2 regions of the Caulobacter sp. GW456-12-1-14-TSB4 genome follow, and region 2 is predicted to be linked to the other one. Evidence: predicted binding sites of a transcription regulator. Region 2 holds the regulator's gene; the other holds the start of a gene.

Region 1 (14,820 bases), on a different contig from region 2:
CGGTCTCGCCGTTCAGGACCAGGGTGATGGTGTCGACCAGTTCGGGCGGCAGCCCCTGGATCGGGAAGGTCGGGTCGGTGACCTGGACATCCATCCGCGAGAAGCTGCCGTTCAGGAACAGGCGCATCTGCTGCAGCATGCCGATCGAGGCCTCGCGCGGCGTGGCGTAGATGGTGGCGGTCAGGCGCGGCCGCTGGTCCAGCGGGTAGCGCGACAGGCGGCTCTTATAGGCCTCCTGCGAAGCCGGGGTGGTCAGGTTCCAGAAGCCGAACGGCACGAAGATCTCGCCGAAGGCGGCGGTCTTCAGGGCCGCCTGCGTGTCGGTCAGGCAGACCAGGTCGCGCTTCAGCAGCTTGCCGTCGTCCTCGGGCGGCGGACCGATGAGGTCCGAGCGCATGGCGATGGCGGAGCCGACGAAGGTCCCCTGGATCAGGTCGTGGACGCCCCACCAGCCGGTCTCGGCCGGCGGCGGCGGGGCCGAGACCTTGGCGGCGGCGGCGGCAGGCTTGGCGGCCGGCGCGGGCGCGGCCTTGGCCGGTTCCGGCGCGGCGGGCGCGACGACAGGCGGGGCGGCCTCGGCGGCGACCGGCGGGGCCGGCTCGGCGAGGGGGACGGTGGAAACCGGGGCGGCGGCCTTGGCGGGACGGTCCGGCGCGACGGTCGTGGTGGCGGTCAGGCCCTGCTTCTTGGCGCTGGCCTTGTCCTCGGCGAAGGTCTTGGCTTCGGCGCGGGTGCTGGGGCGCGGCTCGACGCCGTCGGCGGTGACCACGTGGACGCGGCCGGCCGGGCCTTCATAGCCCTCGCCCGCCATCAGGCCCGCGAGTTCGGCTTGGGTCAGGGCGGCGAATTTCAGGACGGCCTGCTCGTCGCCCTCGAAGGTCATCAGCGCGATCTGGCCGATCGGACGGCCGGGGAAGAGCACCTTCTCCAGCTCGGCCGCCAGGGCCTGCATCTCGGTGGGATCGAGGGTCTCGACGCGGTTGTCTGCCAGGACGAAGGCCATCGGCGCCACGGCCCCGCACTTGCGCGGCTTACGCCAGCGGGCCTTCAGGAACGCGTCCGCGACGCCCTGAGCCTTGTGCTTAGGGACTTCACCCGGCTGGCTTTCACCAACGGTGAACAGAATACGCAGGCAACAGATGGCCGTCATGAGTCCCGACCATAGCGACGGAAACTTTTTGAACGGTTACAACCGTCGGGATAACGGTGTTTTATTTCGCGCCGCAGCCAAGCTTAGACGAACGTCTCGCTAAGGCGGAATTCCAGGCGCTCGCGGATCGCCGGCCAGTCGTAGTCGGTGATCGAGAACACCGCCGTATCACGGATGTGGCCGGTCCAGGTGACCTTGTGATTGCGCAGGACGCCTTCCTTGCTGGCCCCCAGCTTCTCGACGGCGGCCTGGCTGCGGGCGTTGCGGACGTCGATGTTGAACTCGACGCGGATGGCGCCGGCCTTCTCGAAGGCGTGGGCCAGCAGCAGGCGCTTGCTCTCCGGATTGACCGGACCCGAGCGGGCGTCGGGGTTCAGGAAGGTCGAGCCGATCTCCAGCCCGCCATGCAGGCGGCGGATGTTCAGATAGCTGGACGTGCCGATGATCTTGCCGTCCGACAGCCGGCGGATGGCGTAGCCGATGCGCTCGCCGCGGTCGGTCTCGCCCTGCAGCGAACCCCAGAAGTCCTCGAACCCTTCGCCGCAGCCGTTGACCGACATGATCTCCCAGCTGGCGGGATCGCAGTCGATGGCGCCCTTCAGTTCGTCGCGGTGATCGATGGTGATCGGTTCGAGCCGCACGTAGCGGCCCTGCAGGATGTCGGCGGTCAGGTTCAGCATGGTCCCGTTGTCCGACAGGCTTGCCGCCCGCGTCAAGCCGGTCTACAAACACTTCAAACAAGCGTTTGACACATACAGAACCGGGCAGAGGGAACGACCATGGACTTCGATATCTCCCCCACGCAGCGCGCCTTCCTGGACCGCGTCACCGCGTTCATGGACGAGCACATCGTTCCGGCGATCCCGGTCTATGAGGCCGAGATGAACGTCCTGGGCGCCGAGCGCTGGAAGGTCGTGCAGGTCGTCGAGGAGCTGAAGGCGAAAGCCAAGGCCGCCGGCCTGTGGAACTTCTTCATGCCGCCGCACAGCGGCCAGACCCATGTCGACGACACCTTCCAGTTCGAAGGCGTGCAGCTGACCAACCTGGAATACAGCCTGATCGCCGAACAGCTGGGCAAGGTCGGCTTCGCGTCGGAAGTCTTCAACTGTTCCGCGCCCGACACCGGCAACATGGAAGTGCTGATGCGCTACGGCACGCTGGCGCAGAAGGAGAAGTGGCTGCGCCCGCTGATGAACGGCGAGATCCGCTCGGCCTTCCTGATGACCGAACCGGCCGTGGCCAGCTCGGACGCCACCAATATCGAGACCCGCATCGAGCGCGACGGCGATCACTACGTCATCAACGGCCGCAAGTGGTGGTCCTCGGGCGTGGGCGATCCGCGCTGCAAGGTCGCCATCGTCATGGGCAAGACCGATCCCGACAACGCCAGCCGCCACCAGCAGCAGAGCCAGGTCCTGGTGCCGCTGGACGCGCCGGGCATCGAGATCGTCCGCATGCTGCCGGTGTTCGGCTATGACGACGCCCCGCACGGCCACGCCGAGGTCATCCTCAAGGACGTGCGCGTGCCGATCGAGGACGCCCTGCTGCTGGGCGAAGGCCGTGGCTTCGAGATCGCGCAAGGGCGCCTGGGTCCCGGCCGTATCCACCACTGCATGCGCACCATCGGCACGGCGGAAGTCGCGCTGGAGAAGATGTGCAAGCGCCTGATGAGCCGCAAAGCCTTCGGTAAGTACGTCTCGGACCACTCGGTGTGGGAAGAGCGCGTCGCCGACGCCCGCATCGACATCGAGATGTGCCGCCTGCTGTGCCTGAAGGCCGCCGACATGATGGACAAGGCCGGCAACAAGTCGGCCCGTCTGGAGATCGCCATGATCAAGGTCGCGGCCCCGCGTCTGGCCTTGAAGATCATCGACGACGCCATCCAGGCCCACGGCGGCGGCGGCGTGACCACCGACTTCGGCCTGGCCAAGGCCTATGCCGGCATCCGCACCCTGCGCCTGGCCGACGGCCCGGACGAGGTCCACCAGCGCACGATCGCGCGGATGGAGTACGGCAAGTACGGCGACCTGGTCTTCAAGCAGAAGGCCGAGAAGGAAGCCGCGCTGCACGTGCCGGGCATCCGCTGATTGGCTCCCTTTCCCCTTGATGGGGGAAGGGTTGGGGATGGGGGTGATCTGCTGAGTTGGCGGCGTCGCGCTGCATCGACCGCCGTAGTCACCCCCACCCCTGCCCCTCCCCCATCAAGGGGGAGGGAGACTTCGCAACTTCCGGGCGGACACTCTCGCCCCGCCGCGTGACACTCACCCGATGAGTCGTCCCGCCCGTCTTCTGCTCGACCGCGCGCCGTCGCCCATCGGCGAGCTGCTGATCGTCACCGACGAGACCGGCGCCCTGCGCGCGCTGGACTTCCACGACCACGAGCCCCGCCTCGACCGTCTGTTGAAGACCCACTACGGCCCGCTGCGCCCCGAACCCGGCGCTGCGCCCGCCGCGATCCGCGACGCCATCGCCGCCTATTTCGCGGGCCAGCTCGACACCCTGAACACGATAGCCTGGGCCACCAACGGCACGGCCTTCCAGCACGCGGTGTGGACGGCGCTGTGCGCGATCCCCGCCGGCCAGACGATCACCTATTCGGAGTTAGCCCGTCGCACCGGCCGCCCGCTGGCGGTCCGCGCCGCCGGCCACGCCAACGGCAGCAACCCGCTCAGCATCGTCGCGCCCTGCCACCGGGTGATCGGCATGGATGGTTCACTGACAGGCTACGGCGGCGGCATCGAACGCAAGCGCTGGCTGCTCACCCACGAGAAAGCGCTCTAAGCCAGCCGCGCGCCCTCGAGCACCACCCGGCCGATCTGGAAGAACGGCAGGCTCAGCGTGACGCCGATCAAGGCGTTGAACACCATCGCGCCGCTGTTGTAGCGCCCGGCCTCGCCATCCAGCGCCGCCGAGATCGCCCGGCCCGCCGCCGCGCCCAGCCAGGCGACGGCCAGCGCCAAGGCCATCGCCGCCCCGATGCGCGGTTGGTAGCCCAGATAGAGCGCCGCCACCCCGTGCGAGGCGATCAGCACCCCACCCAGGGCGCGGCCCTCGGCGAACAGCGGCGGCTTGGGGGTGTCGTCGTCGGCCAGACCCGCCAGGCCCAGCATGGTCTGCGGCCGCGCCAGGATCATGCCGCCCAGGCTGCCGCCGATGACACAGGCCAAGACCGCCAGGAACAGCGACAGGACGTAGCTCGACATGGGCCTTGGAACTCCTGCTGCTATTCCGGCGCGCGGCAGACAGCCTCGACGTTGAAGCCGTCCGGGTCCAGAACGAACGCGCCGTAATAGTCCTTATCGTAATATGGGCGAAGTCCGGGCGGTCCGTTGTCTTTTCCGCCGGATTTCAGCGCCGCCTCGTAGAAGGCGTCGACCTGGGCGCGGGTTTCCGCCGTAAAGGCGATGTGCAGCTTGCCCGAGGTCGGGTCCTGGCCCGCCACCCAGAACATTGGCCGCTCCTTGCCATAGCCCACGACGTCGACGCCGTTGGTGAATTCCTTGGGCACGACATAGAGCTGACGGATGCCCAGCGGCGCCAGTGCGGCGTCATAAAAGGCCGTCGCGCGCTGGTAATCGCTCGTCCCGAGACCCATGTGGTCGAACATCGAAGCTCCCTCCCTGTTAACCCTTCGCGAAAAGTTCGCGGGCGTCGTCCTTGACTCCCCCGAGCCCCCTGCCTAACTCACGCCCGACGTTGGCACTCGATGGGAGCGACTGCTAACAGCGCAGCTCCCCCGGTCCAGCGAACGCTTTATCTGCAACCGTTCCGACGGAGAACACCCATGAAATTTCGTCCCCTGGGCGACCGCGTCCTCGTGAAGCGCGTCGAAGAAGAAACCAAGACCAAGGGCGGGATCATCATCCCCGACACCGCCAAGGAAAAGCCGCAGGAAGGCGAAGTCGTCGCCGTCGGCCCCGGCGCGCGTAACGACAAGGGCGACGTCGTCGCCCTGGACGTCAAGGCTGGCGACCGCATCCTGTTCGGCAAGTGGTCGGGCACGGAAGTGAAGGTCGACGGTCAGGACCTCCTGATCATGAAGGAAAGCGACGTCCTGGGCGTGGTCGAGGGCTAATCCCTCCCGCCTCCTAGACACTTTCTTCCTCGAATTTCCTATTTCAGAAAGGCGCCCTCCATGGCCGCTAAAGACGTTTATTTCGGTTCCGACGCGCGCGACAAGATGCTGCGCGGCGTCAACATCCTCGCCAACGCCGTGAAGGTGACCCTGGGCCCCAAGGGCCGCAACGTGGTCATCGAGAAGTCGTTCGGCGCCCCGCGCTCGACCAAGGACGGCGTCTCGGTCGCCAAGGAAATCGAACTGTCGGATAAGTTCGAGAACCTCGGCGCGCAGATGATCCGCGAAGTCGCTTCGAAAACCAACGACAAGGCCGGCGACGGCACCACGACCGCCACGGTCCTGGCTCAAGCCATCGTCCAGGAAGGCCTGAAGTCGGTCGCCGCCGGCATGAACCCGATGGACCTGAAGCGCGGCATCGACAAGGCCGTCGCCATCGTCGTCGCCGAGATCAAGGCGTCGTCGAAGAAGGTCACGACCAACAGCGAAATCGCTCAAGTCGGCACCATCTCGGCCAACGGCGACAAGGAAGTGGGCGACATGATCGCTCGCGCCATGGACAAGGTCGGCAACGAAGGCGTCATCACGGTTGAAGAAGCCAAGACCGCCGAGACCGAACTCGACGTCGTCGAAGGCATGCAGTTCGACCGCGGCTACCTGTCGCCGTACTTCATCACCAACGCCGACAAGATGGAAGTTCAGCTGGAAGAGCCGCTGATCCTCCTGTTCGAAAAGAAGCTGTCGTCGCTGCAGCCGCTGCTGCCGGTGCTGGAAGCCGTCGTCCAGTCGGGCCGCCCGCTGGTCATCATCGCTGAAGACGTCGAAGGCGAGGCCCTGGCCACGCTGGTCGTCAACAAGCTGCGTGGCGGCCTGCGCGTCGCCGCCGTCAAGGCTCCGGGCTTCGGCGATCGCCGCAAGGCCATGCTGGAAGACATCGCCATCCTGACCGGCGCGCAAGTCGTGTCGGAAGACCTGGGCATCAAGCTCGAGAACGTGTCGCTCGACATGCTCGGCAAGGCCAAGAAGGTCTCGATCACCAAGGACGACACCACGATCGTGGACGGCATTGGCGAGAAGGAAGCGATCGAAGCCCGTATCGCCCAGATCAAGCGCCAGATCGAAGACACCACGTCGGACTACGACAAGGAAAAGCTGCAAGAGCGTCTGGCCAAGCTGGCCGGCGGCGTTGCGGTCATCCGCGTCGGCGGCTCGACCGAAGTCGAAGTGAAGGAAAAGAAGGACCGCGTTGACGACGCCCTGAACGCGACCCGCGCGGCCGCCGACGAAGGCATCGTCCCGGGCGGCGGCACGGCTCTGCTGAAGGCCTCCAAGGCCCTGGCGACCGTCACCGGCGACAACGACGACCAGACCGCTGGCATCGCCATCGTCCGTCGCGCCCTGCAGGCCCCGATCCGTCAGATCGCCGAAAACGCCGGCGTCGAAGGCTCGATCGTGGTCGGCAAGATCCTCGAAAAGGACGACGCGACCTTCGGCTTCAACGCCCAGACCGAACAGTATGTCGATCTGGTCGCCGACGGCGTCATCGACCCGGCCAAGGTTGTCCGCACCGCTCTGCAAGACGCCGCTTCGGTGGCCGGCCTGCTGATCACCACGGAAGCCGCCATCGTCGAAGCCCCGAAGAAGAACGCCGGTGGCGCTCCGGGCGGCGGCATGCCGGGCGGCATGGGCGACATGGACTTCTAATCTAGAAGTTCAGCCTACCGCTGAAAATGAGAAGGGCGGGGCCGCGAGGCTCCGCCCTTTTTCTTTGTCCGCATAACGACGGTCTCACACTCCCGTGACGGGCGAGAACCAAGGCGAAGGTTCGGCGTTAACCTCTCGCTCACACTTCAGGGCATGGAGGCTGAAATGTCGTTCGTGCGTATGTATCCCACCCATCGTCGGCGCCGCGCCCCGCGCACCAATCTCATCGTGGTGGCTGTCTCGGCCTGGCTGGTGCTGGGCCTGATCAGCCAGGCGGCGTTCCAGCTGATCGGCTAGAGCCCCTATCCGTGGGGCCAGGCGAGCGCTACATGCGCTGCCATGTTCCGCCAACGCCCCGACGCCGATCTCATCGTCCAAGGCTGGGTCATCGGCGTGATGGTCGAGGTCCCGGGCGAGCGCATGCCCGTCCGCCACTACTTCGCCGTGGGGAAAGCCGATCGCGCCCAGGCCGAGTGGAGCGCCGTGGACATGGCGATGAACGCCGGCTCGGTGGCCTCGAGCCCCGTCGCCGGCAAGGAGCCCGTCGAGGCCCTGCGCGAGATCGTCGCCTATCGGATGCGCGAGCTGGGCCTGCGGCCCGGCGAAGCCCGCGCCCTGGGCGACAAGAGCCCCAGGCGCTGGCTGTCGCTCTAGGGCTGAGGCCTGAGGTCTGGGTTCATCCAAAACCTCTCATCTCTTTGTCATCCCGGCCGTAGCGAAGCGGAGAGCCGGGACCCAGGGGCAACCGCGCGGGGCTTGGCCCCTGGGTCCCGGACAAGCCCTGCGGGCTTTCCGGGATGACAAGGATTGTGGCTTTGGAACTTAGGGAAGGCTTTTAGTGGCGGCCGCCACCGCAAGCGCTGCAGCCGCCCTTGCCGCCGCCACCGCCATGATAGCCGCCGCCGATGCGGACCGAGGACGACGCCGAGGCTGAAGCCGACGCCGAGCTCGACGCATAGCCACGCGAGTAGCCGCCGGCGGAACCGCCCGCATAGCCGCCACCGCCGGCGAGGCCCGGACCGCCGTAGCCGCCGCCACGTCCGCCCGACTGCGCGCCGATATAGCCCATCGGCAGCGGCGGAGGCTCGACATAGTTGCCCCAGGCCGAGCTGCCGGCCGAACCGGCGTTCCAGCCGCCGCCGGCGCTGTAGCGCGAACCCGAATAGTCATAGGACGAGCGCTCGCGGCTCTCCTCGTAATAGCTGTCTTCATAGCGTTGGCCGCCGCAGGGGCTGCATTGTTGCTGGTAGACCGCGCCGCCGCAGACGTGCGGTTGGCAGCCGCCCTGCTGCGGGACCGGCACATAGACCGGACGATCCACGGGGACCGGACGGTCCACGGGGCGATCGACATAGACATAGACCGGCACCTGGATGATCCGGTCGACCACCTCGCCGCCGGGACCCGAGCAGCCCTGCTGGCATTGCGTGACCGCGGGAACCGGGGTCGGAACCGGACGCTCGACGGGCACGGGAACGGGGCGATCCACCGGCACGGGACGGTCGATATAGACCGGACGATCGACCGGCACTTCCACGCGCTTCTCGACGATCTTCTCCACCGGGCGATCGATGTAGACGGGGCGCTCCACGATCTTCTCGACCGGGACCTGGACCAGCTTCTCGACCGGCACCTCGATGCGCTTCTCGACCACGACCGGGCGTTCGACGATCACCGGCTTCTCGACCACCTTCTCGACGATCTGGGTGGTGGGACGATCGACATAGACCGGCACCTTCCGCTCCACGACGCGATCGACATAGACGACCTTGGTGCGCGTGGTGACCCGTTTTGGCGCATGAACAGCATGGACCGGCGCGCGCTCATAGCCGTCGGCCAACACGGGCGAAACCAGGCTGATGCTGGCGAAAGCGGCCAGAATGGCGATGCGGACAGGGGTCTTGGGGCTCATGGCCGGCCTCGATACGAAATACGGAACGTCCCTCAGCGGGACAGTCCGCCCCTCCGTCGCAAGCCTGGCGCCAAGGCCGCTCCAAGCCCCCTTGGCGAGCGCCGTTCTCTCGGCCATTGTCCGCGCCAAACAAGTGTTTGGAGGGGAAGACGATGGCGAAAATCCTAGCCGCTATGATCCTGACGGCCGGCCTGGCCCTGACCAGCGCGGCCTGCGCCCAGGCGCCGGCCAATATCGCGCCGAACGACTACGGCAAGAAGGACAACTGGCTGTGCCTGCCGGGCCGAGCCGACGCCTGCGCGGTCGACCAGACCACCACCATCGTCCAGGCCGACGGCAAGACCTCGACCGAGGCCTTCAAGCTCGCCGCCGCCCCCGCCTATGACTGCTTCTACATCTACCCAACCGTCTCGACCGATCCGGGCGGCAACAGCGACATGGTCATCGACGAGGCCGAGCGCCGCGTGGTCGAGCAGCAGCTGGCCCGCTTCGGCGGCCAGTGCCGGGTGTTCGCGCCGATGTACCGCCAGGTGACGCTGGCGGCCCTGCGCGCGGTGATGATGGGCCAGCCCTCGCCGGGCAACGGCGTCCTGGCCTATGGCGACGTCCGCGACGCCTGGCGCTGGTACCTGGCCAACGAGAACAAGGGCCCCAATGGGAAGGCTAGGGGCGTCGTCCTGCTGGGCCACAGCCAGGGCTCGCGGATGCTGCTTGACCTCTTGAAGAACGAGATCGACGGCAAGCCGGCCCAGAAGCAGATGATCTCGGCCTATGTGATCGGCATGAACACGCTGGTGACCGACGGCAAGTACGGCTCGATCCCGCTGTGCGACAAGGCCGATCAGGCCGGGTGCCTGGTGACCTATGTCTCGTTCCGCGCCAGCAGCCCGCCGCCGGCCAACAGCCGCTTCGGCAAGACCGACGAGCAGGGCCATCGCGCCGGCTGCGTGAACCCGGCCGCCCTGGTGGCCGGCAAGGCCTCGACCGACGAAACGCCGGTCCACGCCTATCTGAGCAGCAAGAGCTTCCTGTCGAGCGGCGAGCCCAAGCCATTCGCCAAGGACCTGAAGGTCACCACGCCGTTCGTCTCGCTGCCCGGCCTGATCTCGGCCCAGTGCGTCAGCGCCGGCGACTTCACCTATCTGTCGGTCAAGGTGAACGCCGATCCGGCCGATCCGCGCACCGACGAGATCACCGGCGACGTCATGGTGGCCGGCAACGTCCTGAAGGACTGGGGCCTGCACCTGATCGACGTCAATGTGGAGATGGGCGACTTGAACGCCCTGGTGGCCCGTCAGGCCAAGGCGTACGCCGCCAAGTAACAACGCGGGACGCTAGGACCTCTCCCACGAGGTCCTAGCGCCACACTGATGCCGGCCACGGAAGTCGACGTCCGCTCCGGCCCGCGCAAGGCGCGCGGCGGCTATTTCGAGCCTGCCGCCGCCTTGAACACGGTCACGCCCAGCAGGGCGAAGATCACGAAGCCGATCAGGAACAGGAAGAACAGGATCTTGGCGACGCCCGCCGCCGCGCCGGCGATGCCGGTGAAGCCCAAGGCCCCGGCGATGATGGCGACGACGGCTAGAATGAGAGCCCACTTGAGCATTTGTCGTTCCTTTCAGGAGCGCCTTAGCGGCGCCGTTGGGAAATCAACGTCTCTCTCAAGCACGGCGTTCCTTGTTTTCGCCGCCCGGCCCCGCTAACTCGAAAGCCATGGCCTCCAAGCCCGAAAGCCCGACCGAACCCTTCAAGCGCGCCCTGGCGCACGCCGCGCGCTCGCTCGCCGAGACGCCCGACCTCGAGGTCGTGTTCTCGGGCGATGGCCCGCAGCTGCTCGGCAAGCGAGCGATCCTGCCGCACCCGCCGCGCGACCTTAATTCCAAGGAAGCCGCGCGCATCCGGGGCCTGGCCGACCAGATGGCCCTGCGCCTGGCCCACCACGATCCCGTAGCCCACGCTCGCGCTCGCCCCTCCTCGCCTGACGGCCAGGCGGCTTTCGAGTCGATCGAGCAGGCGCGTCTGGAAGCGATCGGCGCCAACGCCCTGGGCGGCGTGCGCGGCAACCTCACCGCCGCCCTCGAAGCGCGGCTGGAGAAGCAGGGCCTGACCCGCGCCGTCGCCACCGACCGCCAGTCCGCGCCCATGGCCGAGATCCTGGGCCTGATGGTCCGCGAGCGCCTGACGGGCGATGCGCCGCCGGACGGGGCCAAGGCCCTGGTCGACATCCTGCGCAACGACATCGAGATGCGGGCCGGCAAGGACCTGGACCGCCTGGCCGCCGCCATCGACGACCAGGCCGCCTTCGCCCGGGTGACCCGCGAGATCCTGCGCGACCTGGACCTCGGCGAAGAGATGTCCGACGCCACCGAAAGCGCCGACGAGGACGACGGCGAAGAGGAAGGCGCGACCGAGAATTCCGACGAGGATCAGGGCGAAGGCGAAGGCGAACAGCCCGAGGGCTCGTCCCCGCAGGAGAGCGAGAGCTCCGACCGCGAGACCGAGGCCGGCGACGAGGAGATGGTCCAGTCGGACCAAGAGGGCGAGCCCGAGGAGAGCGACGAGCAGCCCGAGATGGGCGACGGCGCCAAGCCCGCTCGTCCCGATCCGGGCGCGAGCCAAGGCGGCGAGCCGCTCTACAAGATCTTCACCACGGCCCACGACGAGGTCGTCGATGCCGAGGACCTGTGCGACGCCGAGGAGCTGACCCGGCTGCGCGCCTATCTGGACCAGCAGCTGTCGGCGCTCTCCAGCGTCGTCTCGCGCCTGGCCAACAAGCTGCAGCGCCGCCTGCTGGCCCAGCAGAACCGCGCCTGGACGTTCGATCTCGAGGAAGGGATGCTGGACGTCGCCCGCCTGACGCGGGTGATCATCGATCCGACCGCCCCCCTCTCCTTCAAGCAGGAAGAGGATCAGGAGTTCCGCGACACGGTCGTGACCCTGCTGATCGACAATTCCGGCTCGATGCGCGGCCGCCCGATCATGGTGGCGGCGATCTGCGCCGACATCCTGGCGCGCACCCTGGAGCGCTGCGGCGTCAAGACCGAGGTGCTGGGCTTCACCACCCGCGCCTGGAAGGGCGGCACCAGCCGCGACGAGTGGATCAAGCAGGGCAAGCCCGCCGCGCCGGGCCGCCTGAACGACCTGCGCCACATCATCTACAAGGCCGCCGATTCCCCGTGGCGCCGGGCTCGCAAGAACCTGGGCCTGATGATGCGCGAGGGGCTCCTGAAGGAGAACATCGACGGCGAGGCCCTGATGTGGGCGCACCAGCGGATCATCGGCCGGCCCGAAGCCCGCCGCATTCTGATGGTGATTTCCGATGGCGCGCCGGTGGACGACTCCACCCTGAGCGTCAATTCGGGCCACTATCTGGAGCGTCACTTGCGCCAGGTCATCGGTGAGATCGAGGGCAAGAGCCCCGTGGAGCTGATCGCCATCGGCATCGGCCACGACGTCACGCGCTACTATCGCCGCGCCGTCACCATCGTCGATGTCGAGCAACTGGGCGGGGTGCTGGTCGAACAGCTGGCGGCCCTGTTCGAGGAAGAGCCGCGCCAGATCGCCCGCGCGCGCGGCCTGCTGGCTCCGCCGCCGGTGGTGACGCCGCAAGCCCCGAAGACCGGCAAGGTCCCCGCGTGATCGGTCTGCGCGCCGCGCTCGCCTTCGGCATGATCGGCGGCCTGTCCGGCATGGCGACCCAGTGCACGCCGCGCAGACCGCCGCCGCCCGTGGTCGCCACGCCCCCCGCGCCCGTGAAGGCCGGGCCGGAGATCACCGTCACCGCCACGCCCGTGCCGCTGGACGCCGCCAACCCGGCCAAGACCGATGTCGGCGGCGGCTTCACCTATGCCGGCGGCCTGTGGCTGACCAGCACGACCACCTCGCGCCTGCACGGCCTGTCGGACCTGTCGGTGACCGGCGACGGCCGTCTGACGGCGATCAGCGACGAAGGCGACGTCTTCGAGGCCAAGGTCGCGCTCGATGCTACCGGCAAGCTGGTCGGCCTGACCGAGACCAAGCTGTGGCCGCTCAAGGGCCCGGACGGCCAGGCCTTGCAGAACAAGCAGCACACCGACGCCGAGGGCCTGGCCGTGCTGCCCAACGGCGACCGTCTGGTCAGCTTCGAGCGCGACCACCGCATCTGGCGCTACGCCGTCGGCCCCGACGGGACCTGGAGCCTGCCCGCCCCCGCGCCCAAGCCCGCCACCATCTTCCCCGACAACGAGGGCATGGAGGCGATCTCGGCCTATCCGGCCGCCGGTCCCGACGCCTACATCGTCGGCGGCGAGGAGGGCGAGGTGTGGCTGTGCAAGCTGTCGGCCGACTGCAAGTCGCTGCCGCCGCAGTCGGGTCCGGACTTCACCTGGGGTCTGACGGGCTTCGCGCCCTTCGCGGGCGCGGCCGTCGCCACCCTGCATCGCGGCTATGACCCCGTGCGCGGCTGGCGCTCGGTGGTGCGGTTCATCTCTGACCCGACCAAGCCGCTGGCCCAGCAACGCACGTCGGCGGCCCTGCACATCGAAGGCGCCATGCCGCGCGACAACTTCGAGGGCGTGTCCCTGACGGGCGCGCCGGCGGGAGCCCCGGCCGGCTCGACGCGCATCTACCTGATCTCGGACGACGGCGCGGTCAGCAACAACCAGCGCACCCTGCTCCTGGCCTTCGACTGGGTGGCCCCGCCGTTGCCCGAGCCGATGCCACCCAAGCCGCCGCGCAAGCCTGTTCGGCGGCGCTAAAAACCGTTTCGTTACGGACGATACGGTTTCATTGCCAACTATATGATTGTATTGGACTTTTTGTCGCAATCTGCGACTTGACCATTGAAATAGACACCGGTGTCACGTACACAGGACCTCGACGGGGCGACGAGGGCGAGAACCTGCGACCGTCAGAGGAACGCGTCGGGAGGCGGTTGAACTCAACCTCCTTTCCGGGACTATCAACATGATCCGTCTGCTCGTTATCGCTCTGTCGGCCCTGATGGCCACCACCGTCGCCACCTCGGCCAGCGCCGGCGAAATCAAGGTCAAGGTCGCCGGTCGCGACACCGCCACCGTGCACGCCGAAATCGTCCAGGCCGCCAAGCAGCTGTGCCAGGAAGACCTCGTCGGCAACCCCTACGCCGTCCAGATCGCCCCCTACTGCGTGCGCGACGTCGCCCGCGACGCCATCAGCCGCGCCCACAGCCGCGACCTGATCGCCTACGACAAGGCCCAGGGCCGCGACGTCTATTTCGTGAAGGTCGCCACCCGCTAAACAGCGGTCAGCGCATCCTGACAGAGCCCGCGAAACCTCGGTTTCGCGGGCTTTTTCATGCCTGCAATCGGTTGTTCGCACGCGAAACAACCGCTCAGCTCCACCTTAGGTGCGCCGCAACATAATCGTTGATAACCCACGAGAACGTTGCTATATGCAACGCGACGGGCTGAGCAGGCGATAGACCGGGGACGGGCCGTCAGAGGAACGCGTCTGGAGGTGGTTGATCACAACCCCCTTTCGGAACATCGACTATGATCCGCTCCATCGTTCTGGCCGCTTCGGCCATCGCCCTGTTCGCCGCCGCTCCGGCTTCGGCCGCTGAAGTCCGCGTCAAGGTCGCCGGCAAGTCGGCCGCCGAAGTTCGCGCCGACATCGTCAAGGCCGCCTCGACCGTCTGCTGGCAGGACATCCGTGGCGAAGCCCTCGCCGGCTACCTGTACCCGGCCTGCATCCGCGCCTCGGTCAACGACGCCGTCGCCAAGATGAACAACCCGGCCCTGACCGCCTACAACGCGGCCAACCCGGCTTCGAGCGCCGTCGTCGCGCGCTAAGCGCTGACGCAGCCTACCCAGTACCAAGCGTTCAAAACCCGCCGCGGCACAGGTCGCGGCGGGTTTTGCTTGTTCAGGCCTCGCTGCGGGCGCGGATGTCCGCCAGGGTCTGGTCGACCAGCAGCGCCCCATCCTCCCAGACCGTGACCATGGCGTCGCGCCAGCCGGG
Region 2 (14,820 bases):
TGACCTCGGGCGTCAGGACATCGACCTGCACGTCGAGGATTTCCTGCACCTGCAGCGACACCTTGTTCGACGGCAGCGAAGAGACGGTGTCGCCCGTCGTCATGCTCATGCTGGCGACGTTGTCGATCATGGTCGCGGCCGGCGTCATCGTGGCCGGGTCCTGGGTCGACTGGGCCCGCGCCAGGCCAGGCGCGCAGACCAGCGCCGCGACCCCGATCAGGGCGCAGGCCGACACACCGCGCGAGGCGGTCGTCTTGCTGGTCTTGGGCGGGCCCGGGTGGGTCATGAGCGGAGCGCGAAAAGTCCTGAGGCGAAAAATCGAACCTCATGAGCGAGCGATCACAGCTAACCGGACCTTACCGAGATGGAACAAACAGGGAATATGTAGACTAACGTCTAGTGAGAGGATGCGCTTTGCACTCGCCTTTTGATACGTACCGCTTCAGGCGATCCAGAACTGGAGCACAACTCGTGCGTCACCCTGTCGCAACCGTTTGCGGCAAGCTAAGTCATTGATAAAAACGTTTGCATAGTATCGGCACCCCAAGCGCCATAAGGGTTTGAGCACTGATCGGCGAACAAAAGTCGACGAACCGACATAGGTGAGATGCGACACTTGGCGCGGCGACGAATGTGCCCGGGCATTTCATGCTCGCAACAGTTGCCCAACGAGAGCACCCGCCGTGAAACGCGTCCTGATCATCGACAGCCATCCGCTTATGCGCGAAGCCATCCGAACCGTCGTCCTGTCGGTCTGGCCAAAGGCGCATACCATCGAGGTCGGCGATCTCGCCGCGGTGGACAACGGCTGCCGCTTCGGCGCGACGATCGATCTGGTGGTGATGGATCCGGCCCTGGCCGGCTGCAGCGGCCTGTCGGTGCTGGTCATGGTGCATCAGCGCCTGCCCAACACCCCGACCGTCGTCTTCTCCTCGCGGAACGACGACCAGATGGTCGGCTCGTGCAAGGCCCTAGGCGCGGCCGGCTTCCTGCACAAGTGCGCCGAGATCGAGGAGATCGCCCGCACCCTGCGCAGCGTGCTCGAGGGCGCGCGTCCATTCCCCGCCCTCACGGGCGCGGCTTCGGCCAGCCAGGAGCTGACCGCCCTGAACCGCCGCCTGGACGGCCTGACCGCCACCCAGATGAAGGTGCTGATGAACATCGCCGACGGCCGCCTGAACAAGCAGGTCGCCGCCGACCTCCACGTCACCGAGGCGGCGATCAAGGCCCACCTGACGGTCATCTTCCGCAAGCTGGGCGTCCAGAATCGCGCCCAGGCCCTGCTGACCATGCGCCCGATCCTGGAGTCCACCGGCGGCGCGATCGCCGTCTAGGCTATCGCCGTCACGCGGTCAGGCCCGGACCGCGACCTGCGACTGGCGCCAGCGACCAGTTCGCGCGCCGTCGCGCCGTCGCGGGTGCCGTAGTCGTCGCCGAAGATCGTGAAATGCGGGCGCTGGCCCAGGGCGACCTGGGTCGCCAGCGGGATGGCGTAGGTCTCCGGCTCGCGTCACTCGCCGATGCGGCCATACGGATTGAGCGGCGCTTGCGGGTGATCTTCCGGCAGCCGCTCGTGACGCCGTCGTACTAGTAGGCGTTCTCGGCCAGAAGCAGATGCGGCACCGTCATCAGCAATATCCGGATGTCGCCTCCGAACGTCCAGCGTTCGATATATTCGTTGTCCGCGTCGACGCGGGCCGACATGGCGTCCAGAGCCGTGGTGCCGCCCCGAAGTCCTCGGATCTGGGCCAGGCCGGTCAAGCCGGGCCGAGCGCGGAAACGCAGACTATAGTTCGCGATCAGAGCGCCATACTGCTCGTCGTGCGCCAAGGCATGGGGGCGCGGTCCGACGATCGACATATCGCCTTTCAGGACGTTCAAGATCTGGGGCAGCTCATCAATACTTGTCTTGCGGATGATGCGGCCAATAAACGTGATGCGATCATCATCCCGCTTTGCCTGGACAACCTTCTGGCCATTTTCCTGGCAGCGCATCGAGCGGAATTTGTAGATCGTGAAAGCTCGGCCATTCAGGCCGCCTCGCGCCTGCCGGAACAGCGCCGGCCCCGGCGATTCGAGCTTGATCAGCAGAGCGGTGAGCAAGAAAAGTGGCGCGAAGAAAAGTAAAACGCCGCCGGCTACAAGTATATCCATGGCGCGTTTGTACGAATTCCGAACGACAGGCAAAGTCGCGGCCACATATTCTCTCTGTTCCGTTGACGGATTAGATGCAACCAGCACGCGATCCCCACCAGGATAAGCCTTCGGCTTTTTGCCCAATTTTAGAATACCCTTACCAAGCTATCGCTGTTTCGACAACCATCGCTCCCTGACTAGGGCCAGCATTCTCGCCATGCGATGGTTTCGACATTTCTCGGCGGAATTTCCCTCAGTAACGGGCGTATTGGCGCATTTCCTAAGGTTGAGCCCGGAAAGCACCAATATTGTTAGCCACGCCGAGCATACAAGCGCATCGTTTCTTCCCAATACGCCTCTACAGCGTGCGGATATGGCGCCAATAGGGCGAGCCCGCGACGGCGGCTCAATTAAGGGTAGCCATCCACACCGACGGATAAGAGCCGCATGGACGCGCGCAGCGCGCCTCGGCCGTCGCGAGCCGGGCCTTAGGGTTTTTCGATGGAGCGGCCTTGCCGCCCCGCGTTGAGCTCAAAGAGCCGCAGCGCGCCTCAGGAGGCGATCGCCACGACCTCAACCGCCTTCTGCACGTTCTGGACCAGGCATCCGTACCAGCCGAGGCCGGCATAGGTTTCATAGCCCGGCGTCAGGGCGTAGCCGACCGTGACATCACCGTCGGCGTAGCTGCCCATCGAGCCGCCGGAGACATTCAGCGGGAAGACCTCGGTCAGGACGCCTCGGTTGTCGGACGAGGCCAGGACGCGGCCCTTCTGGTCCAGCAACATGACCCGCGAGCGCTCGCGTTCCTCCGGCGTCAGACGAACGCCGTCCACGACCGCCTGGGCCTGGGGCCGCCAGTCGAAATGGACGCCCATCACGCCCAGGATCTTGCCCTTGGCCTGGCCACCTTCGCGGATGGCGGTGGCGTAGGTGGCGACGGGCGCGTCGCCCAGGGCGCGGGCCTTCTCGATGTCGCAGGCCACGAAGTCGTCGCCCGTGGCCGTGCGCATGCCGTCGCGGAACCACTTGGCGTCGGCGACCGACTGGCCGACCACGCCCGGATACTTGCCGGGTCGGCCATTGGCCACGACCCGCCCCTTGGTGTCGCAGATCCACAGGTCGAGATAGACGGTGTAGGCGTCGAGGATCACGCCCAGGCGTTCGCTGGCGTAGCGGGTCGCACCCGCATCGCCCTCGGCCAGGCAGGCGACGACGGCCGAGTCCGTGGCCCACCACCGCACGTCGCAGGTGCGCTCATAGAGGTTGCGGTCGACGATCTCGATGGCGTTGAGCGCCAGGTCCGCCAGGCGCTGGCCGCGCATGTGGCCCAGGATCGCCCCGCCGATGGCCGACAGCTCGTCGAGATCGGCGCGCACCTGGCTGTCCAGGGCGCCGGCCACTACGTCGATCTCGGTGGAGATCTTCTTGAATTCCTCGGCGACGATGGCGAAGCCCTTGCCGGCCTCGCCGGCGCGGGCGGCCACGATCAGGGCGTTGATCGACAGCATCTTGGCCGCCCGGTTGACCCGGGCGATCTCGCCGATCTTCTCACCCGCCACGCTGGACAGTCGCTCCGACAGATCCAGGATGCGTTCCGGGCGCAGGCTGGCGTCCTGTTCCATCAACTAGGCGTCCCTACGCAAAACTTTGCAGTGAATCGACATTATTCACGCAAGATGACGCCCTCGTCACCGCCGCGCGATGACAGCGGTCGTCACACCCAAGGCTTGAGGGGCTTGGTTAACGAAAAAGCGCCGGAACGCCCGCGAAACGGGCGCCCGGCGCTCAAGATTTCGGCGAGGCGAACGCCGTTCTAGACGTCGACCTCGGCGTCCAGGGCGTTTTCCTGGATGAACTCGCGTCGTGGTTCCACCAGATCGCCCATCAGGCGACTGAACATCTCGTCGGCGTCGTCGGCATGGTTGACGCGAACCTGCAGCAGGGTGCGGGCCTCGACATCCAGCGTGGTCTCCCACAGCTGGTCGGGGTTCATCTCGCCCAGACCCTTGTAGCGCTGGATCGAGAGGCCCTTGCGGCCCGCGTCCATCACCGCGGCGATCAGGTCCATCGGCCCGCGCACGGTCGTGGACTTGTCCTTGCGGCGGAACACGGCGCGGCCCGAGAAGATCTCTGCCAGCGCCCCGGCCCGCTCGGCCAGACGACGGGCGTCGGCGGCGTGCAGCAGGCCATCATCCAGCACCACGTTCTCGGTGACGCCGCGACGGACGCGCTTGAAGACGTAGGCCGTCTCGCCCCGCTCGCCGGTCCACGGGCCGTCGCCTTCCTCGGCATAGAGATCCAGACGGGCCGAGGCGGCGGCGACGTCGGGCTTGTCGCCGAACAGGCCGGCCAGGGCCGACTGCTCGATGGCGAACGACGGCGCGCGGGCGGCCAGGCGGTCGATATTGCCCTTGGCCTGGCGGCACAGCTGCACCAGGGCCAGCAGATCCTGGCCCGTGCGGCGCTCGCCCGACGGCAGGTCCAGTTCGGCCCCGTCGACGCCCTCGTCGATCAGGAAGGCGTCCATCTCGCTGTCGTCCTTCAGATAGCGCGAGGACTTGCCCTTGGCGGCTTTGTAGAGCGGCGGCTGGGCGATGTAGATGTAGCCGCGCTCGATCAGCTCCGGCATCTGCCGGTAGAAGAAGGTCAGCAGCAGGGTGCGGATGTGGGCGCCGTCGACGTCGGCGTCGGTCATCAGCACGATCTTGTGGTAGCGCACCTTGTCCGGGTTGAAGTCGTCGCGGCCGATGCCGGCGCCCAGCGCCGTGATCAGCGTGCCGATCTGGTCGGACGACAGCATCTTGTCGAAGCGCGCGCGCTCGACGTTCAGGATCTTGCCGCGCAGCGGCAGGACGGCCTGGTTGTCGCGGTTGCGGGCCTGCTTGGCCGAGCCGCCGGCCGAGTCACCCTCGACGATGAAGATCTCGGACTTGGCCGGATCGCGTTCCGAGCAGTCGGCCAGCTTGCCGGGCAGCGAGGTGATATCCAGCGCGCTCTTGCGGCGGGTGAGTTCGCGGGCCTTGCGGGCGGCTTCACGGGCCGCGGCGGCTTCGGCGATCTTGGAGACGATGGCCTTGGCTTCGTTCGGGTGCTCCTCGAACCAGGTCGCCAGGCCTTCCTGCACCAGGCCTTCGACGGCCGGGCGCACTTCGGACGAAACCAGCTTGTCCTTGGTCTGCGAGCTGAACTTCGGGTCCGGCACTTTGACCGACAGCACGCAGGTCAGGCCTTCGCGGGCGTCTTCGCCGCCCAGCGAGACCTTTTCTTTCTTGGTGATGCCCGAGCTCTCGGCGTAGCCGGTGATGATCCGGGTCAGGGCCGCGCGGAAGGCCGACAAGTGCGTGCCGCCATCCCGCTGCGGGATGTTGTTGGTGAAGCACAGCATCTGCTCGTGGTAGCTGTCGTTCCACCACATGGCGAGGTCGACCTCGACCTTGTCCTTGACGCCGCGCACCGAGATCGGGGCCTTCAGCAGCGGGGTCTTGACCTTGTCCAGGTGGCGGACGAAGGCCTCGATGCCGCCGTCATAGTGCAGCTTCTCTTCCCACGGCTCGGCGTCGCGATGGTCCTTGAACCAGATCGTCACGCCCGAGTTCAGGAACGCCAGCTCGCGCAGGCGGTGCTCCAGCGTCTTCCGGTCGAATTCGATGAACGCGAAGGTTTCGCGCGACGGGAAGAAGGTCACTTCTGTGCCCGTCAGGGTCTCGCCGGCCTTGGGGCCCTCCTCGCGCACCGGCGAGTCGCCCGTGACCTTCAGCGAGGTCACCGCGTCGCCGCGCTCGAAGCGCATCTGATGGATCTTGCCGTCGCGGTGGATCAGCAACTCCAGCCAGTCCGACAGGGCGTTGACGACCGAGACGCCAACGCCGTGCAGGCCGCCCGAGACCTTGTAGCTGTTTTGGTCGAATTTACCGCCGGCGTGCAGCTGGGTCATGATGACCTCGGCCGCCGAGACGCCTTCTTCCTCGTGGATGCCCACCGGGATGCCGCGACCGTCGTCGGTGACCGTCACCGAGCCGTCGGCGTTCAGTATCACCTGGACCTTGGTGGCGTGACCGGCCAGGGCCTCGTCGATGGCGTTGTCGACCACCTCGTAGACCATGTGGTGCAGGCCCGAGCCGTCGTCGGTGTCGCCGATATACATGCCGGGGCGCTTGCGGACGGCGTCCAGGCCCTTCAGCACCTTGATCGAGTCCGCGCCGTACTGGGCGGCGGCTTCCTCGGTGGTCATTTCGGGAGCCACTTCGGGAACTTGGTCTTCGGTGTTCTCGGTCATTCGTCTTCCAAAACAGTCAGGCCGGCGTCGCCCACGCGAACGCCTAATGCCCGACCCTTGAGATGGTCGAACAGCGACTCGTCCGTGCCGGTTAGGAAGGCCTGGAGCTTGAGCGCCGTGAGTTCGTCGGCCAATGCGGCCCGACGGGTAAGGTCGAGATGCGCGGCGACTTCGTCGAGCAATATTACAGGATTCGGCGCGGATTCCGCACGTGAAAGTCGCGCCGCCTGGGCCAAAACCAGGTTTAAAATCAGGGCTTTTTGCTCTCCGGTCGAGCATTCCGCCGCCGGACGGTCCTTCTCGACGTGGAAGATGGCCAGATCGCCTCGGTGAGGCCCGGTCAAGGCCCGCCCGGCGGCCCCGTCGCGGGGCCTGGCGGCGGCCAGGGCGGCGGCCAGTTTCTCCTCGATCTGGGCGAACGGGACGCCGTCCAGCGCCATCTTCTCCCATTCGCCGGTCAGGGTCAGGCGAGCCTGCGGGAAGGGCCGGTCTCCTCGGCCGTCAATTTCGTTCTGCAGCGCCAGCAGCGTGCGGGCGCGGGCCTGGGACAGCAGGGCGCCGGACTCCGCCAGCCGCGCTTCCAGGGCGTTCAGCCAGGTCGCGTCGGGCGCGCTCCCGCTGTCGGCCGCGTCGGTCAACAGCCGCATGCGCTCGCGCTGGGCCTTGTCATAGGCATTGGCGTTGGTCGCGTGGCCAGGCTCGCCGGCGAAGACCAGGCGGTCGAAGAACCGCCGGCGCTCGGAGGCGGCTTCCAGGAACAGGCGATCCTGGGCGGGCGTCAGCCAGATCGGCCGGACGTGATCGGCCAGACGCCCTGGCGACACGGTCTCGCCCTCGATGCGAACGGTGCGGCGGGCGGCGCCGCCCTGCTCCACCCCGGTGCCGATGCGGACAGGGGCGTCATCCCCGCTTTCGACCTCGGCGGCCACGGCCCAGGCCCGGCCCACGGTTTCACCCGGCATCCGTCGTCCCACCTCGGCCATGCTGGAGCCGCGCAAGCCCTTGCCAGGGGTCAGCAGGCTGATAGCCTCGAGGAGATTGGTCTTGCCGGCCCCGTTGGCCCCGAACAGGTAGACGCTACGCCCCTCGGTCTCGAGGCGAGCGCGCTCGTACGAGCGGAAGTCCGTCAAAGTCAGGGAAAGCAGTGCGGCCGACGCCATGGCGCGTTCTTAAGCGGTGTCGCCGGCCGACGCTACTCAGCCCATCTTGTAGCCGCAGAGCTTGTTGCCATCCAGGTCGCGGAAATAGGCGAAATAGACCTTGGGCATACGCGCGCCCGGCGCGCCCTCGTCCGTGCCGCCCAGCTCCAGGGCCTTCGCGTGGAAGGCGTCGACCTCCTCGACGGTGTCGAAGGCGAAGCCGCCCATCATGCCGTTGCCGACGCAGGCCGGATTGCCGTCATACGGCCCCAGCACCCCGAACATGGCGCCGTCGCCACGATAGAGCCGACCGCCCGACGGGTGCTCGTACAGCGGCTTGAAGCCGATCGAGCCCAGCAAGGCGTCGTAGAACGCCTTGGCCTTCTCCAGGTCGTTCGAGCCGACCGTCACGTAGTTCAGCTTGGCCATGAGCCACCTCCCGTTTCTTATTCAAACGGACGTTCGCACGGCTCAGTACCCGAGCGCCACCCCGTCCTTGCGCATCTCGGTGGCGGCGGCGTAGCGGCCAGGCCAGCGCTCGATGGCCTGGTAGCCGCCATAGCCGCCGGCTTCCGTCTTCAGGGTCCAGCCGATCGTCTCCAGCGCCTTGCGGGTCTCGGCCGGCACACCGCTCTCCAGGTCGAGCACGGTGATGTCCTCGGCCGCGACGCCCGTCGGCTCCGGCGAGCCGCCATGGTGCCAGCGCGGGGCGTCGCCGGCCTCCTGCACCCCTAAGCCGAAGTCGACCATGTTGCTGATGATCTGGGCCTGGCCCTGGGGCTGCATGTCGCCGCCCATCACCCCGAACGACAGCCACGGCTGGCCTTCGCGCAGGGCGAAGCCCGGGATGATCGTCTGGAACGGCCGCTTGCCCGGCGCGAAGATGTTGGGATGGCCGTCGGTCAGGGCGAACAGCTCGCCGCGGTCCTGGAACATGAAGCCCAGGCCGTCCGGCGACAGGCCCGAGCCCATGCCGCGATAGTTCGACTGGATGATCGACACCATCATCCCGTCCTTGTCGGCCGTGGTGAAATAGGTGGTGTCGCCCTTGCTGGGCGCTTGGCCCGGATAGGCGGGGGTCAGAATCTTGTCGGGCCGGATCAGCTTGGCGCGCTCGGCCGCGTAGTCCTTGGAGATCAGCCAGTCGATCGGCGACTTGTAGAAGTCCTGGTCGGCGTAGAACCGGGCACGGTCCTCATAGGCCAGGCGCTTGGCCTCGACGGCGTGGTGGATGGCCTGGGCCGACTGGAAGCCCATGCCCTTCACATCGAACTGTTCCAGGATGTTCAGCAGCTGCAGGGTCGCCAGGCCTTGGGTGTTGTCGCCCAGGGCGCAGACCTCGACCCCGCGATAGGGGCTCTTGTGGACCTTGGTCCAGACGGCGCGGTTGGCGGCAAGGTCGGCCTTGGTCATCCAGCCGCCGATGCGCTTGAAATAGGCCTCGATGGTCGCGGCGATCTCGCCTTCGTAGAAGGCCCGGCCGCCGCCTTCGGCGATCATACGGTAGGTCCTGGCCAGGCGCGGGTTCTTGAACACCTCGCCCTCGGCCGGCGTCTTGCCGTTCGGGGCCCAGACGGCCTTGAAGTTCTCGACCTCCTCGATGCCCGAGGAAGGGTTGGTGAAGCGGCGATAGCTGCCCGCCAGGTAGTAGGCGACGTTCTGGGTGACCGGATGGCCTTCCTCGGCGTGGCCGATGGCCGGGGCGAACAGGTCGGCCCACTTCAGCTTGCCGTAGCGCTCGTGCATCTCGCGCCAGGCGTCGACGGCGCCAGGCACGCTGACGCTGACCGCGCCGAAGGATGGGATCTTACCGTTCTTGGCCCGCGCGCGGACGGTCTCCAGGGTAAGGGCCTTGGGCGAGCGACCCGAGCCGTTCAGGCCCATGACCTGCTTGGTCTTCGGGTCCCACAGCATCACGTAGCAGTCGCCGCCGACCCCGCACGAGACCGGCTCGACCAGGCCCAGCACCGCATTGGCGGCGATGGCGGCGTCGGCGGCCGAACCGCCCTTGCGCAGCATGTCGATCGCCGCCTGGGTGGCCAGCGGATGAGCGGTGGCCGCCGCGCCGTGGATCCCCCACGCCGCCGAGCGCGAGGCCCAGGTCGCCCCGTCCACCCGGTCGCCGCCATGGACGTCGGGGCGCTTCAGGTTGGGATTGGGACCCGCCAGCAACTGCGACTGGGCGGCGGCCTGCCCCGCGAAGGCGGCGGCCGGCAGGGCGGCGAGGAAGGTACGACGACGCATGACAGAACCCCCAAAAGCAAAACGGGCGCCGATGGCGCCCGTCTCTTATTCAAAATCCGCGGATCAGACCCGCAGCGGCATCAGCACGTACTTCACGCCCGGATCGACCGGATCGACCACCAGGGTCGGGCTGGCCGGGTCGGCGAAGCGGAACTCGGCCTGCGGGCCGGCGATCTGGCCGCAGACGTCCAGCAGGTAACGAGCGTTGAAGCCGATCTCGAAGGGCTCGCCGTCGTAGTCGACCTCGACCTCTTCGACGGCCTGGCCGGCTTCCATGTTGCGGACGGTCAGGGTGATGCGGCCCGGCTCGATGGCCAGCTTCACCGAGCGGCTCTTCTCGGCCGAGATGGTGGCGACGCGGTCCACGGCCTTGGCGAAGAGGTCGTTGTCGAGCGTCAGGATCTTGGCGTTGTCGCGCGGGATGACGCGCAGATAGTCCGGGAAGGCGCCGTCGATGACCTTGGAGGTCAGAGCGGCCTGGCCGAACTCGAAGCGCACCTTCTGGGGCGAGAGCTGCAGGTCGACCGTCTCGCCGGCCGATTCCATCAGGCGACGGGCCTCGGCGATGGTCTTGCGCGGGATGATCACGCCCGGCAGGCCGGCGGCGCCTTCCGGCGCGGGCATCTCGGCCAGGGCCAGGCGGTGACCGTCGGTGGCCACGGCGCGCAGCTTCACTTCGCCGCCCTCGTTGACCGTGTGGACGTAGAGGCCGTTCAGGTAATAGCGGGTCTCTTCGGTCGAGATCGCGAAGCGCGTCTTGTCGATCAGACGCATCAGCTCGTTGGTGTCGACCGCGACGCGGCTGGATAGCCCGTCGCTGCTCATCACCGGGAAGTCGCCGGCCGGCAGCACCGGCAGGTTGAAGCGCGAGCGACCGGCCTGGATGACCAGGCGCGGGTCGTCACCGCTGAAGGTCAGCGAGACGTCGGCGCCGTCGGGCAGCTTGCGGACGATTTCGTAGAGGGTGTGGGCCGGCGCCGTGATCTGGCCGGGGACGTCGATCTGGGCGAAGCCCTCGTCGATGATCTCCATGTCCAGGTCGGTGGCCGAGAAGGACAGGCGATCGCCTTCGGCCGACAGCAGGATGTTCGACAGAATCGGGATCGTGTTGCGGCGCTCGACGACGCTCTGCACGTGACTCAGCGCCTTCAGGAGCGCCGCCCGTTCGATGGTAAGCTTCATAGTCGGTCCAGATCGCGCGGTCGGCCGATGGAATCGACCGCTACCCCCGTTGAGAATGGACCGCCGACATTATCGCAATGCGCGAACGGGGAAAGGGGGCGCGGCGGTCATTTCCGCGCCCCGAAGTCGTAAAGTCAGGCTTTCGTGTCGAACGAGCCGCCCGAACCTTCGCCATCCGCGCCGGCGCCGGCATACGGGTTGGCGGCGCCGCCCGAGGCCTCACCGCTCGACGGCCCCGTCGAGCCCTTGGCCGCCACGGCGACCATGGCCGGACGCACGAGGCGACCCATCAGCTCGTAGCCGGCCTGCAGCAGGCTGATCACGCCGCCGGCGGCGACGTCGGTCGCCGGCTGCTCCATCACCGCCTGGTGCAGGTGCGGGTCGAACTTCTCGCCCTTGGCCGGGGCGATCTGCTTGAGGCCATTGCGCTCGAAGGCGCCTTGCAGCTCCTTCTCGGTCATCTCGACGCCGATGATGAAGTTCTTCACCGCCGCGTCGGTCGAGTCCTTGGGGCTGTGGGCCGTGGCGCGCGACAGATTGTCGGCGACGCCCAGCAGGTCGCGGCCGAACTTCTGGATCGCATAGGCGCGCGCGTCGTTCATCTCGCGCTCGGCGCGGCGCTTGGTGTTTTCAGCCTCGGCGGCGTAGCGCAGGGCTTGCTCCTTCAGAGCGGCCACTTCCAGCTTAAGCGCCTCGATCTCTTGCGACGCGTCGTCGGCCTCAAAGGCGACGTCTTCAGCCGGCGTTTGCTCGTCGGTCATCTCGTACAGTCCTTATCCATCCATCATCCGCCCCAGCACCCGGGCGGTATAGTCCACCAACGGAATGACTCGAGCGTAGTTCAATCGGGCCGGCCCGATCACGCCGATCGCGCCCAGCACCTTCTGTCGGCCCGTCATATAGGGCGCCGCGATCACCGAGGAACCCGAAAGCGAAAAGAGCCGCGTTTCCGCCCCGATATAGATGCGCACGCCCTCGGCGTCACGGACGTCGTCCAGCAGGCCGATCAGCTGGCCCTTCTGCTCCAGATCGTCGAACAGCTGGCGCACGCGGTCGATGTCCTCGCGGGCCCGGGCGTCGGCCAGGAGGTTGGCCTGTCCCCGCACGATCAGCGAGCGCGCGTCGCCCTCGCCGCCGCTCCAGGCGGCCAGGCCGTCCTCGACCAGGCGGGCGGCGGTCTCGTCCAGCTGGCGGCGGGCGGCGCCCAGCTCGACATCCATCTCGCCGCGGGCTTCGGTCAGGGTGCGGCCGCGCAGGCGGGCGTTGAGGAAATTGCCGGCTTCCTGCAGGGCCGAGGGCGTCACGCCGGGGGCCTGGCGCATCAGCCGGTTCTCGACCTGGCCGTCCTCGAACACCATGACCGCCAGCACCTGGCCGCCGCCGAGGGGGACGAACTCCACGTGCTTGACCCCGCCCTCGCGGACCGGGGTGACGACGATGCCCGCACCGCCGGCCAGGCCCGACAGGACCGAGCTGGCCTCGGCCAGGGCCTCCTCGAACGAGCGGCCCTTCACGGCCAACCGCGCCTCGATGGCGCGCTTTTCCTCTTCGCCGATGTCGCCGACCTCGAGAAAGCCGTCGACGAACATCCGCAGGCCGGCATGGGTCGGCATCCGGCCGGCGCTGGTGTGGGGCGCGTCCAGCAGGCCCAGCTGCGCCAGGTCCTGCATGGTGTTGCGGATCGAGGCCGGCGACAGGGCCAAGCCGCCCCGGGAAATGGTGCGCGAGCCGACCGGCTCGCCGGTCTCCAGATACGACTCCACGACCCGGCGGAAGATGTCGCGGGCGCGGCTGTCCATCTCGCCAAGGCCCGGCGCGGGGACGATCGGACCAGGGAACAGATGAGTCATGCTCTAAAGGCCATGGGGCGTGTCGTTTGGGTCCCGGTCGGCGGACAAAAGGAGTCGGCCTCTTTCAAGGTCCGCTCGCAATAGGATAAGCGCCACCCACAGACATTCAAATAGCCCTGAGATCAGGAGTCTCCCATGCGTCCGTCCGAACGCGCCCCCGACCAGCTGCGCGCCGTCACGCTGGAAACCGGCGTCAACCGCTACGCCGAAGGCTCGTGCCTGATCAGCTTCGGCCACACCAAGGTGCTGGTCACCGCCACGGTGGAAGAGAACGTCCCCGGCTGGATGCGCAACAAGGGCGCCGGCTGGGTCACCGCCGAGTACGGCATGCTGCCCCGCGCCACCCACACTCGTGGCCGTCGTGAAGCCGCCGCCGGCAAGCAGACCGGCCGCACGCAGGAAATCCAGCGCCTGATCGGCCGCAGCCTGCGCGCCGTCGTCGATCTCAAGGCCCTGGGCGAGCGCCAGATCAGCCTGGACTGCGACGTCATCCAGGCCGACGGCGGCACCCGCACCGCCGCCATCACCGGCGCCTGGGTCGCCCTGCGCCTGGCCACCAAGTACCTGCTGGACGAAGGCGTGCTGAAGACCGACCCGATCCTGGGCCAGGTGGCGGCCGTCTCGTGCGGCGTGTTCAACAACGTCCCGGTGCTGGACCTCGACTACGAGGAAGACAGCAACGCCGAGGCCGACAGCAACTTCGTCCTGACCGGCGGCGGCGACATCGTCGAGATCCAGGCCACCGGCGAAAAGCGCGGCTTCTCCCGCGCCGAGTTCGAGACCCTGTTCGGTCTGGCCGAAAAGGGCATCAACGAACTGTTCGCCATCCAGCGCGCGGCGATCGAGGGCTAGGCTCAAGGCCGCACTTGCCTGAACGGGGTGTCGGTCCCAGATTCCAGTCTTAAGGATTAGGAGTTTCGCGTGCCCACCCCGTTCGAAGGCCATGAAGTCGAAGCCCGCCTGCGCCCGTCGGCGGAGGCCTATCGCTTCGACCTGGACCAGGCGCTGGCCTCGATGGTCGCCCTGGAAGCCACCGTGCCGCCCGACGCCTATACGGCCGGCATCCTGGGCACCGAGCGCGTCGGCAACGGCGTGGTCGTCGGCCCCGGCGGCCTCGTCTTGACCATGGCCTATCTGATCACCGAGGCGGAAGAGGTCATCCTCACCCGCAACGACGGCCGTCGCGTGCCGGCCCACGTGCTGGGCCTGGACGTCCGGTCGGGCCTGGGCCTGGTGCAGGCGCTGGAGCCGCTGGACCTGCCCGTCATGACCATCGGCTCGGCTCGCGATCTCGACACCGGCGACGCGATCATCGCCGCTGGAGCCGGCGGCCGCGCCCACGCCGTGGCCGGCAAGGTCCTGGCCCGCATGCCGTTCGCCGGCTACTGGGAATACCTGCTGGACGACGCCATCATCACCGGCCCGGCCCACCCGCACTGGAGCGGCGCGGCCCTGATCGGTCCCAAGGGCGATCTCGTCGGCCTCGGCTCCCTGACCCTGGAAGGCCGCGACAACGAGGGCCTGGCCCGGCCGATCAACATGTTCGTGCCCGCCGAACTGCTGCCGCCCGTCCTTGACGAGCTGGCGCGCGGCAAGAGCCCGCACCCGCCCCGGCCGTGGCTGGGCGTCTTCGCCCAGGAGACCGAGAACCACGTCATCATCGTCGGCATCTCGCCCAAGGGTCCGGCCGCCCGCGCCGAACTGGCGGCCGGCGACCTGATCCTGGCCGTCGACGGCATGCCCGTCTCGACCCTGGCCGAGTTCTACGAGTCGATGTGGAGCCTGGGCGACGCCGGCGTCAGCGTGCCGCTGAAGATCCGCCGCGAGGGCGACGTCTTCGAGGTCGAGGTCCGCTCGATGGACCGCGCCAGCCTGCTGAAGAAGCGACGCCTGAACTGATGACCAAAGGCCCCTGGGACCAGCCCGACACTCCGCCGCCTGTCGCGGGATCGCCCCGACCGTCAGCGGAGGTCCCGCGCCACCGGCTGTTCCT

Evidence for each region. Region 2 encodes HrcA, which represses chaperone genes, less so after heat shock. Its sites were predicted from a motif close to GTTAGCANTCNNNNNNNNNGANTGCTAAC; they were not measured.
Region 1: the regulator HrcA is predicted to act here: its motif matches at 4,846-4,874, upstream of groES (co-chaperone GroES).

What each region holds. Positions count from the first base shown of each region.
Region 1 is NZ_JBWKZF010000001.1:6,961-21,780, forward strand. Features, by position in the region: gene AC07YH_RS00040 (hypothetical protein) at 1-1,150, opposite strand, end outside; gene AC07YH_RS00045 (GNAT family N-acetyltransferase) at 1,234-1,830, opposite strand; gene AC07YH_RS00050 (acyl-CoA dehydrogenase family protein) at 1,930-3,237, shown strand; gene AC07YH_RS00055 (methylated-DNA--[protein]-cysteine S-methyltransferase) at 3,419-3,931, shown strand; gene AC07YH_RS00060 (DUF4345 family protein) at 3,928-4,353, opposite strand; gene AC07YH_RS00065 (VOC family protein) at 4,374-4,757, opposite strand; gene groES (co-chaperone GroES) at 4,935-5,225, shown strand; gene groL (chaperonin GroEL) at 5,286-6,929, shown strand; gene AC07YH_RS00080 (hypothetical protein) at 7,095-7,226, shown strand; gene AC07YH_RS00085 (hypothetical protein) at 7,269-7,583, shown strand; partial or broken gene AC07YH_RS00090 (hypothetical protein) at 7,593-7,755, shown strand; gene AC07YH_RS00095 (IMCp domain-containing protein) at 7,765-8,841, opposite strand; gene AC07YH_RS00100 (DUF3089 domain-containing protein) at 8,994-10,163, shown strand; gene AC07YH_RS00105 (DUF1328 domain-containing protein) at 10,265-10,447, opposite strand; gene cobT (cobaltochelatase subunit CobT) at 10,555-12,480, shown strand; gene AC07YH_RS00115 (esterase-like activity of phytase family protein) at 12,477-13,577, shown strand; gene AC07YH_RS00120 (hypothetical protein) at 13,786-14,097, shown strand; gene AC07YH_RS00125 (hypothetical protein) at 14,352-14,651, shown strand; gene AC07YH_RS00130 (nicotinate phosphoribosyltransferase) at 14,725-14,820, opposite strand, start outside.
Region 2 is NZ_JBWKZF010000027.1:33,581-48,400, reverse strand. Features, by position in the region: gene AC07YH_RS20895 (hypothetical protein) at 1-286, opposite strand, end outside; gene AC07YH_RS20890 (response regulator transcription factor) at 684-1,334, shown strand; partial or broken gene AC07YH_RS20885 (UDP-glucose 4-epimerase GalE) at 1,388-1,567, opposite strand; gene AC07YH_RS20880 (sugar transferase) at 1,588-2,241, opposite strand; partial or broken gene AC07YH_RS20875 (methyl-accepting chemotaxis protein) at 2,688-3,828, opposite strand; gene gyrB (DNA topoisomerase (ATP-hydrolyzing) subunit B) at 3,950-6,412, opposite strand; gene recF (DNA replication/repair protein RecF) at 6,409-7,572, opposite strand; gene AC07YH_RS20860 (VOC family protein) at 7,609-7,980, opposite strand; gene AC07YH_RS20855 (gamma-glutamyltransferase family protein) at 8,023-9,795, opposite strand; gene dnaN (DNA polymerase III subunit beta) at 9,859-10,977, opposite strand; gene grpE (nucleotide exchange factor GrpE) at 11,112-11,738, opposite strand; gene hrcA (heat-inducible transcriptional repressor HrcA) at 11,751-12,827, opposite strand; gene rph (ribonuclease PH) at 12,963-13,679, shown strand; gene AC07YH_RS20830 (S1C family serine protease) at 13,749-14,726, shown strand; gene AC07YH_RS20825 (retropepsin-like aspartic protease family protein) at 14,726-14,820, shown strand, end outside.